Regions from separate parts of the Tumebacillus sp. BK434 genome, predicted to be linked through region 1. Evidence: riboswitches for the same ligand, from Rfam matches in the RefSeq annotation. Region 1 holds a riboswitch; the other holds the start of a gene.
What was found. Region 1 has a riboswitch for thiamine pyrophosphate ahead of thiE (thiamine phosphate synthase). Riboswitches for the same ligand answer to the same signal wherever they lie in the genome.

Region 1 (5,996 bases):
TCCGTGCTGACCTTCCAGACGCTGACGATCAACATGGATTCGCGCCGCGTGCTCTGCGACGGGGAAGAAGTATCCCTGACGCCGAAAGAGTATGAACTGCTCTGCTACCTGGCGCAGCGTCCGGAGAAGGTGTTCTCGCGCGAAGAGCTGCTGCGCGACGTCTGGAACTACCAGTTCTACGGCGACCAGCGCACCGTCGACACGCACATCAAGCGCCTGCGTGAAAAGCTCGGCAAGGCGTCGGAGCAGGCGGCGACGATGATCGTCACCGTCTGGGGCGTCGGGTATAAGTTCGAGGTGGGCGAGTGATTCGCAACAACATCACCTGGAAACTTTGGCTGACCATCATCGGACTCATCACCGTCGTTTTGCTTCTTCTCTCGATCTTTTTAGAGCAGCTGTTCGACTCGTATTTCTATCAGGCGGAACAAGACCGCTTGCTAACACGCACGAATCACATGGCGGAAGTCATCGTCAACTATCCGCAAGATGTGGCGCTCGTCGTCCTGCAGGAGCTGGCGTTGGAAGAGAACGCCTCCGTCACACTGGTCCAGCCGCCGCAAAGCGAATACGTGATCGCCAATGTCAGCTCCGAGCAGCTGGAAGAGCTCCGCACTGGGAAGACGGTGATCGAGCGGGGCTACTCCCCGACGTGGGATCCGAAATCATCGCAGAAGGAGTTGAGCTTCTGGGTGCTGCAGCCACTGATCACCCATGGCGAGATCTCCGGACTCTTGTATGTCATCCAGCCGGTGGAAGCGTCGACGGCGATGGAAAAGGTGCAGGACCTGCTCTTCTTCTCGGCGGGCCTTGGTATCGTGCTGGCTACGGGGCTGGCCTTTGTCGTCTCGCGCAACCTGTCGATCCCGATCGTGCAGATGAACAAAGTCGCAGAGCGGATGATGCAAGGCGACTTCAGCGGCAAAGTCCAAGTCGTCACCGGCGACGAGGTCGGGCGGCTGGGCGTGACGCTCAACACGCTTGCCTACAAGCTGGAAGAAAACATCGACGATCTGGAGCGGGAGAAAGAGCAATTGGCCTCGATCATCACTTCGATGACAGACGGCGTGATCTCCGCCGACCTGAACGGGGCGATCACGCTGGCCAACCCGCCGGCGCGCCGCTTCATCCGCGCCCAGCAGCTCGCCGAGATCGGCAACCCGTCCGACAAGCAGCTGCCCCGCGACCTGTTCGCCTGCGAACAGCAGGTGATGCACACCGGGCAGACGCTGGTCGACGAGCTAAACTGGCAAGGCCGCGTGCTGGTCGTCACGATGGCGCCGCTCTATGAAAAAGACGGCGACTCCCTGCGCGGGGTCGTGGCCGTGTTGCGCGACATCACCGATGAGCGGATGCTCGACAAGATGCGCCGCGATTTTATCGCCAACGTCTCGCATGAACTGCGCACGCCGCTGGCGATGATGCAAGGCTACTCCGAAGCGCTGCTCGACGAGTTCGGCGACGACCCGGAACAGCGCGAAGAGCTGACCAACATCATCCTCGATGAAACGCACCGCATGCGCCGCCTCGTCAATGACCTGCTCGATCTGGCCCAGCTCGAAGCGGGCCAGTTCCAAATGCATGAAGAGCAGATCGACATGGAGCATTTGATCCGCCGCATCGGGCGCAAGTTTACCACCGTTGCGCATGAGCGCAACGTCGCCTTGCAGGTGGAGATCACACCGGACGAGCGCCCGGCGACCGTCCTCGGCGACAGCGACCGCTTGGAGCAGGTGTTTACCAACCTGCTCGACAACGCGTTCCGCCATACCCCGCAGGGCGGCCGGATCACCTTGGCGATGGCCCGCGAAGACATGGTGCTGCGCGTCTGTGTCAAAGACACCGGGGAAGGGATTCCGCCTGATGACCTGCCGCATGTCTGGGACCGCTTCTACAAGGTGGACAAAGCCCGCACCCGCAGCAAAGGCGGCACCGGTCTGGGGCTGGCCATCACCTACAACATCGTTAAAAACCATCACGGCGACATTGTCGTCGATTCGGAAGTAGGCCGGGGCACTTCGTTTGATGTGCTGCTGCCGATCGCGCCTGCCTAGCGCAGAAAAAGTGGTGTTCCTCAGGAACACCACTTTTTTTACATCTCCGGGATCAGACGGGAGACGATGTCTGCAATTTCGTTGGAGATTCCTTCGATCGGCTTGCCATTTCGAATGTCGCGGATCAAGGCGCGGGAACGGGTCACCGTGTCGAGGTCGGCGGAGACGAGGGCGTTGTAGCCTTTGCCGCTGCGCTCGACCGCTTCTTTGGCCGAGAATTTGATCGAGTCGATCTGCGAGCCGGTGATGTTGGCGTTCAGGTCAAGTCCGACCAGCGCCGTCTTGCCGGTGATCACCACGGCGGCGCGCTCGACGCCGGGCAGCCGGGTCAGCATGTTCGCGATATCGTCCGCCTGCTGATCGGTGCTTTTGGGTGGCGCGTTGTTCGCCACATCGATTTGCGGTGCACGCACTTTGTAGTTCGGCTTGTGGATCTCCGAGACTTGCTGGCGGTTGGGGTTTTGTTCCGCCGGTGTGGTTTTGATGTTCACGTGATCGCCCGCCTGCTGCTTGGGAGCGGCTCCCTGGTTCCCGCACCCGACGAGCGCGACAGCGGTGAGGATGGCCAGCAAAGATCTGGTTTTCATGAAGTTCATCGTCTACTCCCTCCTTTTGAGATAGTCTGCCCGTTCAAGAAACTCCCCTTGCCTTGAAATTTATAGGGCGCGTGGGGAATACTGTTAAGGCAAAACCGGAGCAAAGGAGAGCGGCCAACGATCATGAGCTGGGTGTATTACGGCAAATTATTCGACAGCAAGTTCCAAGCAGGGTGTCTGGCGGCAAGATTTCGGGAAGACTGGTGGTCCAACGGCTACAAGAGCCCTTCGCACGTCGGCATTTATAGGACCAGCAAGGGGCGGTACGGTGTGAAATACATCGAGTGAATTGTGTTTTCACGTGGAACAATTCAAAATATTATAGAATATTGTTGAACCATGTCGGAACATCGAACACAAAAATCGACGTGATGCGAGGAGGCAATTCCATGTTCCAAAATCCATCTGATGAGCAGTTGATCGACCTGTTGAAAAACAGCAAAAGAATCGCCGTCGTCGGCCTGTCGGGCGATCCGGAGAAAGCAAGCTATCAAGTGGCGTCCTATGAGCAGTCTCAAGGCTATGAGATCGTCCCGGTCAACCCGACGGTCGACTCGGTGCTCGGGCGCAAATCGCACCCGTCGCTGCTGGAAGCTGATGGGCCGATCGACATCGTCAACATCTTCCGCAGAAGTCACGAGGTGGCGGGCATCGTCGACCAGGCGATTCAGATCGGGGCGAAAGCGGTCTGGACGCAACTGGAGATCATCGACGAAGCGGCGGCGAAAAAAGCGCAGGAAGCAGGGCTGCTCGTCGTGATGGACAAATGTTTGAAAGTGGAGCACTTCCGTCTGCTCGGCCAAGCAAAAATCTAGCTTTACAAAACCGAAGCCATCAGTAAAATTGAATGGTGGAGGTGTGGCCTGTGAAGCGTGCAGCACTTATTTTATGTTGTATCGGCGTGATTGGGATCATGTTTCTCGGGGCCTACCAAAAGCCTGAGAAAATCGATATTTCAACGGTGGCAGCCATTACGCACTAGTTCGGAATTCAATCGGACATACTATCTTGTAGAAATGCGGACAAGATGGAGGCGCGTTATGGCGAACGAACAAAATGAGCAAGACCAGAAAAAAGGGGCGGCCGCTGCGTTTCCGACCGTTCCTAAAGCGATGCAGCACCGCCTTTCGATGAAGTGGCTGACGCTGGAGGCGCTGTCCAAGCTGATCAAAAGATTCGAGATTCAAGGCGCGAAGCCGCGCGTGGTGCTGCTCACCGCATTTGGCAAGCTCGAAGGGACGCTAAGCGAGATCCAGCCTTCTTATGCACAGAGCTACTCGAAGGAAGCGAACGGCGCCTTGCGCCCGGACGTGGCTTCGATGGTGACGCATCTGCGCAGCGACTTGCTGACCCTGCTCGAACAGGAGGAGCAGGACCTCCAACTGCTCGATACCGCGCCGATTCTATCCCTGCGCGATGTGACCTTGCAAGGCGGCGGGCAGGAGCAGACGCTCCCGCAACTGACCTTGTTTGCCGATCAGGTGATCGGCTTTAGCCTGACCTCCATCCCGAAGCTGCACTAGCGCGAAACTTCTTGTCAGTTCAGGGAACGGATGGTATCATGAAAAGCGTGTAATCCCCTAGGGGTGCTTCCTGAGTCGAGGAGGCTGAGAGAAGGCGGGTCTGCCTTTAACCCTTGGAACCTGATTCGACTGGGTAATGCCAGCGTAGGGAAGCGGGATGGCGAATACGCACATATCGATCGTGTGATGAAGCCGTCTCTGCCTGCCAGAGACGGCTTTTCTTTTTTCTTTTGGAGGTGGGTCATGGATTCGAGATTGTATGTCGTCACCGGTCATGCTTTTTTGCAAGGCCGGACGCTGGAGAGCGTGATCCGCGCGGCCATCCAGGGCGGCGCCGATTGCATTCAGCTGCGTGAAAAAGAGTATACCGGCCGCCAACTGCTCGAAGCGGGCCTGTTGCTGCGCCGGATCACGGCGGAAGCGGGCGTGCGGCTGATCGTCAACGACCGCATCGACGTGGCCCGCGCGGTCGATGCCGACGGCGTCCACCTCGGGCAAAGCGACCTGCCTTTGCAGGCCGCACGGGAAATGCTCGCACCCGGCAAGATCGTCGGCATCTCTACGCACAACGTGCAGGAAGCGAGAGCGGCGGAGCGCATGGGCGCCGATTACATCGGACTCGGCCCGATGAAACCGACGTCGACCAAGCTCGACACCGAGCCGGTCGTAGGTCCCGCCGGGGTGAAAGAGGTGCGCCAACACGTTCGCCTGCCGATTGTGGCGATCGGCGGGATCAAGGCGGACGATGTGGCGGAGATCATCCGCAACGGCGCGAACAGCGTCGCCGTCGTCTCGGCGGTGATCGCGGCAGACGATGTGGAAGCGGCTGCCAGACAGATTCGCAGCATTGTGGATCAGGAAAGGGGGGCACGCGTATGACCCTGCTTATCAACGGACAAGAACGGGTGCTGGACAGCGTGCAGACGCTCGCCGATGTGGTCAGCCATTTCGGCTTGAACGAGCGGATCATCGTCATCGAGCACAACCTGAACATCGTGCCCCGCGACCAATACGCGGGGACAGCGGTACGCGACGGCGACAAGATCGAGATCGTCCATTTTGTCGGCGGCGGCTATTAAACAAAGAGAGGTGCAAGAACATGGCAAACACGTTAAAAATCGGCACGTATGAGTTCAACTCCCGCCTGCTGCTCGGCACAGGCAAATTCCCGGATCTCGACATTCAGCAACAGGCGGTCGACGCTTCGGAAACGGAGATCCTGACCTTTGCGATCCGCCGTCTGAACATCGACAACCCGAACAATCCGAACTTCCTGGAGCGGCTCGACCTGAAAAAATACACCTTGCTGCCGAACACGGCCGGCGCGCAGACGGCAGAAGAAGCGGTGCGCATCGCCCGCCTCGCCAAAGCGTCCGGTCTCTGCGACATGATCAAAGTCGAAGTGATCGGCGACATGCGCACCTTGCTGCCCGATCCGATCGGCACGCTGAAAGCGACCGAGCAGTTGGTCAAGGAAGGCTTCACCGTGCTGACCTACACTTCGGATGATCCCCTCCTCGCACGCCACCTCGTCGAAGCGGGCGCACATGCGGTCATGCCGGGCGCATCGCCGATCGGCTCCGGCCTCGGCCTGCTCAACCCGCACTACCTGTCGTTCATCATCGAAGAGTGCGCCGGCAAAGTGCCGGTGATCATCGACGCGGGTATCGGCTCTCCGGCCGACGTGGCGCAATCGATGGAGCTCGGCGCCGATGCGGTGCTCTTGAACACGGCGGTCGCCGGCGCATCCGACCCGGTGCTAATGGCCGAAGCGATGAAGCTGGCCGTGCAGGCAGGGCGCAAAGGCTTCATGGCCGGCCGCA
Region 2 (5,996 bases), on a different contig from region 1:
TCAACGTGCTGCTCGTCGTCTTTTCCAAAGACATCATCGGCGTGACCGACACGCAGTTCGGCTGGCTGGAAGCGGGGATCGGACTGGGGCTGGCGCTCGGTGCGGTCACGCTGACACAAGTGAAAAAAGTTGACCTGCTGCTGATCGTGCGCTTCGGGATTCTGGTCGATGCGCTGCTGATCGCCTTGCTCGGGACGACCGAGTCGTTTTATACGGAATGGCTGGTGCTGGTCGGGACAGGGATGTTCTCGGTGATGGCGATGATCGCGTCGGCGACGCTGATCCAGACCGAAGCGGAGCAGCCATACATCGGGCGCGTGCTCGGCTTTTACAACACGGTTTTCATGGCGGGCACAGTCGGCTCGATGGCGCTGGCCGGCGTGGTCGAGGCCTATTTTTCGGTGCGCGAGATCTTCGTGTACGGAGGGCTGCTGACGGCAGGCGCCACACTGCTGTTGTCGCTGAAGCGGCTGCGCAAAACGAACGTGTCGACCGGGCAGTCCAGGCAGTCCGGGCAGGCAGAGGCATAGAAAACGGGCAGTCCCGATCAGCGGGAAGGCCCGTTTTTTCGTGCCCGTGCCGTTGTCAGCAGCAGGCGGTACAAGGCGTAGACGCCAAGGTAGCCGGAGGAAGCGAGGAAGAGCAAGTTGTTGAAGATCTCGTGGATGTGCGTGGTGAACTCTGTGTTCATCCGCTTGATCTCCAGCACCGCGAGCCCCGAGGTGATCAGAAACAGCAGCACGGCCAGCGCACCGAGCAGGTCGAAGAGCCAGGCATAACTGCGCTCGCGCAGGAAAAACAGCAGCAGCGGGATGAGTATGGTCGCGGCGATGAGCAGGATGTTCATGCGTACGTCCTTTCCGAAGCGTTGTCTTGGTAGCGTGTGCTTTTGTGTGGTAAAGTATTCCTGAGATTGTGGGGAGGAGTCTGACTTGCATGAAGCCTTTTCAACTGACGCTGTTCACAAAAGACGGATGTACGCTGTGCGACAAAGTGAAGCCGATCTTGGCGCGGGTAGGGCAGACCTATCCGCTCGAGGTGGCGGAGTTTGATATTACGACCGATGAGGAGATCTATACAAAATACTGGGACAAGATCCCGGTGCTGCACGTGGACGGGGAAGAGGCGTTCGTCTCGAAGATCGCCGAACACTGGCTGCGGCGCTATTTGGAGGAAAAACGGCAAACACGAGCAGACTAAGCCTGTGAGGTGGTCATGATGCAGGTGAGAATCGGCTATGTTTCGATCGCGCTGGCGATCTATCAGAACACGCCGAGCTCGACGTTTACCTACAAACGGTTCCAGCAGCACCCGCGCGAGGAAGCGATCGCCCGCGCCATCGAAGTCGGGCGCAAGAATCTGCAGGCGACGCAGCGCATCTTGTATTTCAACGCCGCGCACGGCATCCGGCTGTACCGGATGAGTTCGTCGCTCGTGCCGCTGGCGACCCATCCCGAGGTCGGGATCGACGTGCGCGAAGTGTACGCTGAGGAGTTGAAACGCCTCGGCGCGTTCGCCCGGCAGGAGGACATCCGCGTCACGATGCACCCCAACCAGTTCACGTTGCTCAACGGCGCTGACAACGTCGTGGCGGCCGCCTTGGTCGACCTCGACTATCACACGGCGCTGCTCGACGGGATGGGCCTGGACGAAACGAACAAAGTGAACATCCACATCGGCGGCGTCTACGGGGACAAGGAGCGCGCCATGCAGCGGCTCTACGACAATTTTGCCAAAGTGCCTGCGCGGGTGCGCAACCGGCTGACGTTTGAAAATGACGACAAGACCTACACGGCGGAAGAGACGCTCACAGCCTGCGAGACGCTCGGGCAGCCGATGATGCTCGACATCCACCACGACTGGTGCAACCCCGGCACACAGCCCCCGCTGGAGCTCTTGCCGCGCATCGCAGCGACGTGGAAAGGGCAGCCGTTCAAGATGCATGTGTCGTCGCCGAAGGATGAGCATGACTTTCGTGCGCACAGCGACTATATCGACCCGGAGCGGCTGCTCGCGTTTTTAAAAGGGTGCAAGGCGCTGGGGCTGGAGCGGGTCGACGTGATGGTGGAGGCGAAGCAGAAGGATCTTGCCTGCTTGAAGCTCGCCGAGGACCTCGGGAACGTGCGGGGGATCAAGCGGGTGGACGGGGCGGTGCTTACGATGTAGCAAGTTGTAGCGGGGCGTGACAGAATGTCCTTTACAAACGGATTGTCCTGAGTCTACAATGGGTGAGGAAAGTCAAAACAGAATAGCGCGCAGTTGCTAGGGGTGCCAACTTTGGCTGAGAAGCATGATCCGTGCTAACCCTTTCACTCGATCCTGGGTAATACCGGCGTGAGGAAGTGACGGCATCAGACATCTTTGTCTTGTGTATACATCTTCTGCCGGATTTCGGGAGAAGATTTTTTTATGCGGCCGGCGGTTATTCGAGGAGGAAAATGGGACATGAAGAATAGTTATGTCGTCAATTTCAGAGAAATCATGATTACTGTCATTCTGGCGGTGCTGTGCGGGTTCATCTACATCGCATGGGCGCCGCTCTACGGCGTGATGGACGGGATCTATCCGGGTCTCGGCGAGATCGTATACGGCACGTGGTTCATCGCCGGTGTGCTCGCTGCGTACATCGTGCAGAAGCCGGGCGTGGCGTTCATCGCCGAAGTGGCGGCGGCGTCTGGCGAGTTTATCATGGGCGGGCCGTACGGGCTGTCCACCCTGCTCTACGGCGTGGCGCAAGGCGCGGCGACCGAGCTGGTCTTTGCCCTGTTCCGCTACCGCAACTTCCATGTCAGCACGCTAATGATTGGTGCAGCAGCAGCGGCGCTGGCGAGCTTGGGCTATGATGCGCTGACCGGCGGTCTGGCCGAGCTGTCGACCGCACCGATGCTGATGAAGATCATCATCCGCACCGTCTCCGGCGCGATCCTGGGCGGTCTGCTGGCGAAGATCATCGTGGATGCACTGGCCAAAACGGGGGCCTTGAACAACTATGCCATCATTCGCAAGAAGATGGAGAAGCCCTTTTAAATGAATGATGTGAAAAAGACACCCTTTCTCGGCTGTGAAAGGGTGTCTGTGCAATTTTTTGACCGTGAGACCCCCGTATTGAAAGAGATGACTGTGAGCATTGCAAAGAAGGAAGCGGTGCTGCTGCTCGGCCCGAGCGGCAGCGGCAAAAGCACGCTGGCGCAGGTGCTGTCGGGCATCATTCCGCGTTCGATCGAAGCGTGGATGAAAGGGGACGTGTACCGCCCGGACCGCGTCGGGGTGATGTTTCAGGACCCGGATGCGCAGTTTTGCATGCTGACGGTGGAAGACGAGATCGCCTTCTCGCTGGAAAACCGCCAAGTTCCACCCGCGCAGATGAGAAGCGAGATCGAGCGGCTGATGCGGGAGGTGCGGCTCGACCTGCCTTTGCAGAAACCGATCTCCGAGCTGTCGGGCGGCTTGAAGCAGCGCTTGGCGCTGGCCTGCCTGCTCGCGCTGGAGCCGGAGGTGCTGTTCTTCGACGAGCCGACCGCGCAGCTCGACCCGGAGAACACCCGGCTCGTGCTGCAGGACATCGCCCGTCTGCGCGGTGAGAAGACACTCGTCGTCATCGAACACAAGCTGGAAAGCGTCATGGAGTGGATCGATCGGGTGCTGCTCTTTGCGCCGGACGGCTCCCTGCAAGGGGAGGGCCGGCCGGAGGACGTGCTGCGCGACCATGCGCAGGCGATCCGCGACTACGGCATCTGGACGCCGCGCATGTGGCCGGTGACGTGGGAAGAGCTGCTGCGCGACCCGGCACATCAGCTGGCACAGCGGCTGCAGGCGTCCCCTCCTGTTCCACAGCAGATGGATAAAACGGAACCGCTCCTCGAAGTCCGCGACCTGCGGATGAGCTACCGGGGCGGAGCGGACGTTTGGTCAGACGTCAATGTCAGCGTGCAGCCCGGCGAGTGGATCGCCGTGATGGGGCCGAACGGGGCCGGGAAGAGCACGTTTTTGAAAGCGGTGGGCGGACTGCTGCCGGTGAGCGGCGGGCAGGTGCTGCTGAAGGGCAAGGAACTCGGGAAGTACAAGCCGGAAGCGCTGTATGACACGGTGGGATTCGTCTTTCAGAATCCGGAGCACCAGTTTATCGCCGACACCGTCTATGAGGAAGTCGCGTTTGGCGGGAAGCTGGCCCGCTGGCCGCAGGAGCAGGTGGAGCGGGAAGCGACGCAGCTGTTGGCCGATTTCCATCTGGAAGCGCTGGCTGCGAAGAACCCGTTTACGCTGTCCCAAGGGCAGAAGCGCCGCTTGAGCGTGGCCGGGATGCTGCTCAAGAATCAGGAGCTGCTGCTGCTCGACGAGCCGACGTTTGGCCAGGACGCCGCCACGACGCGGGAACTGGTCGACCGCATCCGTGAGCGCAACGCAGCGGGCACGACGGTGATGATGGCGACGCACGACGTGGAACTGGTCGCCGAAACGGCCTCGCGCGTGCTGGTGTTCGCCGAGCGCGGTCTGCTGTTTGACGGGACGCCGCAGGAGCTGTTTGCACAGCCCCAACTGCTCGCCCGCGCCGCGCTGATCGAGCCGCTCGCCTACGAGTATCAGCGCCGCAAAGCCGCTTTCGAGGAGGGAAGTGTCTATGCATGAGACGAACAGCTTTGTCGGGCAGGTCAACCCGTCGGTGAAACTGCTGCTGCACCTCGTGTGCATGATCCTGCTCGTCTTCTCGCGCGACCCGCTGACCACCTTGTACCTGCTGGCGATCCCGGTGCTCATCACACTGACGCTGGCCAAGATCTCGCTGAAAACGTTTCTGGTCCGCGTGTCGCCCTTCCTGCTCTTGTTCCTGACCACGACCTGGGTGCTCGCCGCGTACGGCAAAGGCGAGACGGTCTGGTGGGAGTGGGCGTGGATTCGCATCACCGAAGAAGGCTTGTACAACGGCTTGAACATCGGCCTGCGGATGATGGCGTTCGTCTGCTACGGCTTCTTGTTCACGGCGACGACCGACGTGACGAAGCTGATCATGAGCCTGATGCAGCAGTTGAAAGTCTCGCCAAAGTTCGCCTATGCGCTGCTGGCCGGGTTCCGCTTCCTGCCTTTGTTCAAGGAGGAGTACGCGCAGATCAAAGCGGCGCACCGCGTGCGCGGCGTGGCGCGCGTGCCCGGGCTGCGCGGCAAGATTCAAGGCGTGATGCGCTACACGATCCCGCTGCTCGCCCAAGGCATCCGCAAGGCGGAGCGCGTCGCGGTGGCGCTGGAAGCGCGCGGCTTCGACGGCACGCTGAACCGCACGTTTTATCATCAGCTGACGGTCGGACGCCGCGACGGGCTGTATCTGGCGCTGCTGCTGGCGGCCAATCTGGCCGTGCTGTTATTGCTGTAACCTGCAGACATTAAAAACGCTCTTCCCGATTCTCACTCGGGAAGAGCGTTTGTTTCGAGTTGGGGAAAGGTCAGCGTGAACTGCGTGCCTTTGCCCTTTTCGCTTGTCACTTGCACATGTCCGTACATCGAGTGGATGATCTGGTAGGTGACCATCAGGCCCAGTCCCGTGCCATTCTCTTTCGTCGAGTAGTAGGGATTGCCGAGGCGGGCCAGTTCGGCTGCGGTCATGCCGACACCGTTGTCGATGATGTCGAGGCAGATCTGGCGCGCCCGCATGTAGGCGCGGACCTGCAGCGTGCCGCCTTGGGGCATCGCTTCGATGCCGTTTTTGAACAGGTTCATCAGCACTTGCGAGAACTGCTCCGGGTTGCCGGTGATCTGCAGGCCGTCCTCGATCCGGCTCTCGACGGTGACGCTGCGCAGCGTGGCGTAGGAACTGATGACGCCGGTCACTGAGCGGACGCGCTCGCTGACGTCGATGCCTTCGTGCTTGTCGATCTGCGGCTTGGCATAGGCGAGGTAGTTGGAGATGATCGACTCGGAGCGGTCGAGCTCGGCGATGCTCAGCTCCAAATACATTAGCTGCTTGTCAGGCGGGACGCTCTGCTGCTGCAAGAGCTGCAGAAAGC

Region 2: it holds a riboswitch for thiamine pyrophosphate, as region 1 does, so the genes downstream of both, EV586_RS09930 (ECF transporter S component) here and thiE (thiamine phosphate synthase) in region 1, are expected to answer to the same signal.

The regions. Positions count from the first base shown of each region.
Region 1 covers NZ_SLXS01000001.1:1,040,598-1,046,593, reverse strand. Annotated here, with positions in the region: gene EV586_RS03515 (response regulator transcription factor) at 1-309, shown strand, start outside; gene EV586_RS03510 (ATP-binding protein) at 306-2,054, shown strand; gene EV586_RS03505 (YhcN/YlaJ family sporulation lipoprotein) at 2,093-2,650, opposite strand; gene EV586_RS20965 (hypothetical protein) at 2,774-2,938, shown strand; gene EV586_RS03500 (CoA-binding protein) at 3,040-3,465, shown strand; gene EV586_RS03495 (hypothetical protein) at 3,691-4,173, shown strand; TPP riboswitch at 4,223-4,341, shown strand; gene thiE (thiamine phosphate synthase) at 4,417-5,052, shown strand; gene thiS (sulfur carrier protein ThiS) at 5,049-5,252, shown strand; gene EV586_RS03480 (thiazole synthase) at 5,273-5,996, shown strand, end outside.
Region 2 covers NZ_SLXS01000003.1:336,634-342,629, reverse strand. Annotated here, with positions in the region: gene EV586_RS09950 (MFS transporter) at 1-530, shown strand, start outside; gene EV586_RS09945 (transposase) at 548-847, opposite strand; gene EV586_RS09940 (glutaredoxin family protein) at 937-1,200, shown strand; gene uvsE (UV DNA damage repair endonuclease UvsE) at 1,219-2,166, shown strand; TPP riboswitch at 2,255-2,358, shown strand; gene EV586_RS09930 (ECF transporter S component) at 2,446-3,027, shown strand; gene EV586_RS09925 (ABC transporter ATP-binding protein) at 3,028-4,626, shown strand; gene EV586_RS09920 (energy-coupling factor transporter transmembrane component T family protein) at 4,619-5,365, shown strand; gene EV586_RS09915 (ATP-binding protein) at 5,398-5,996, opposite strand, start outside.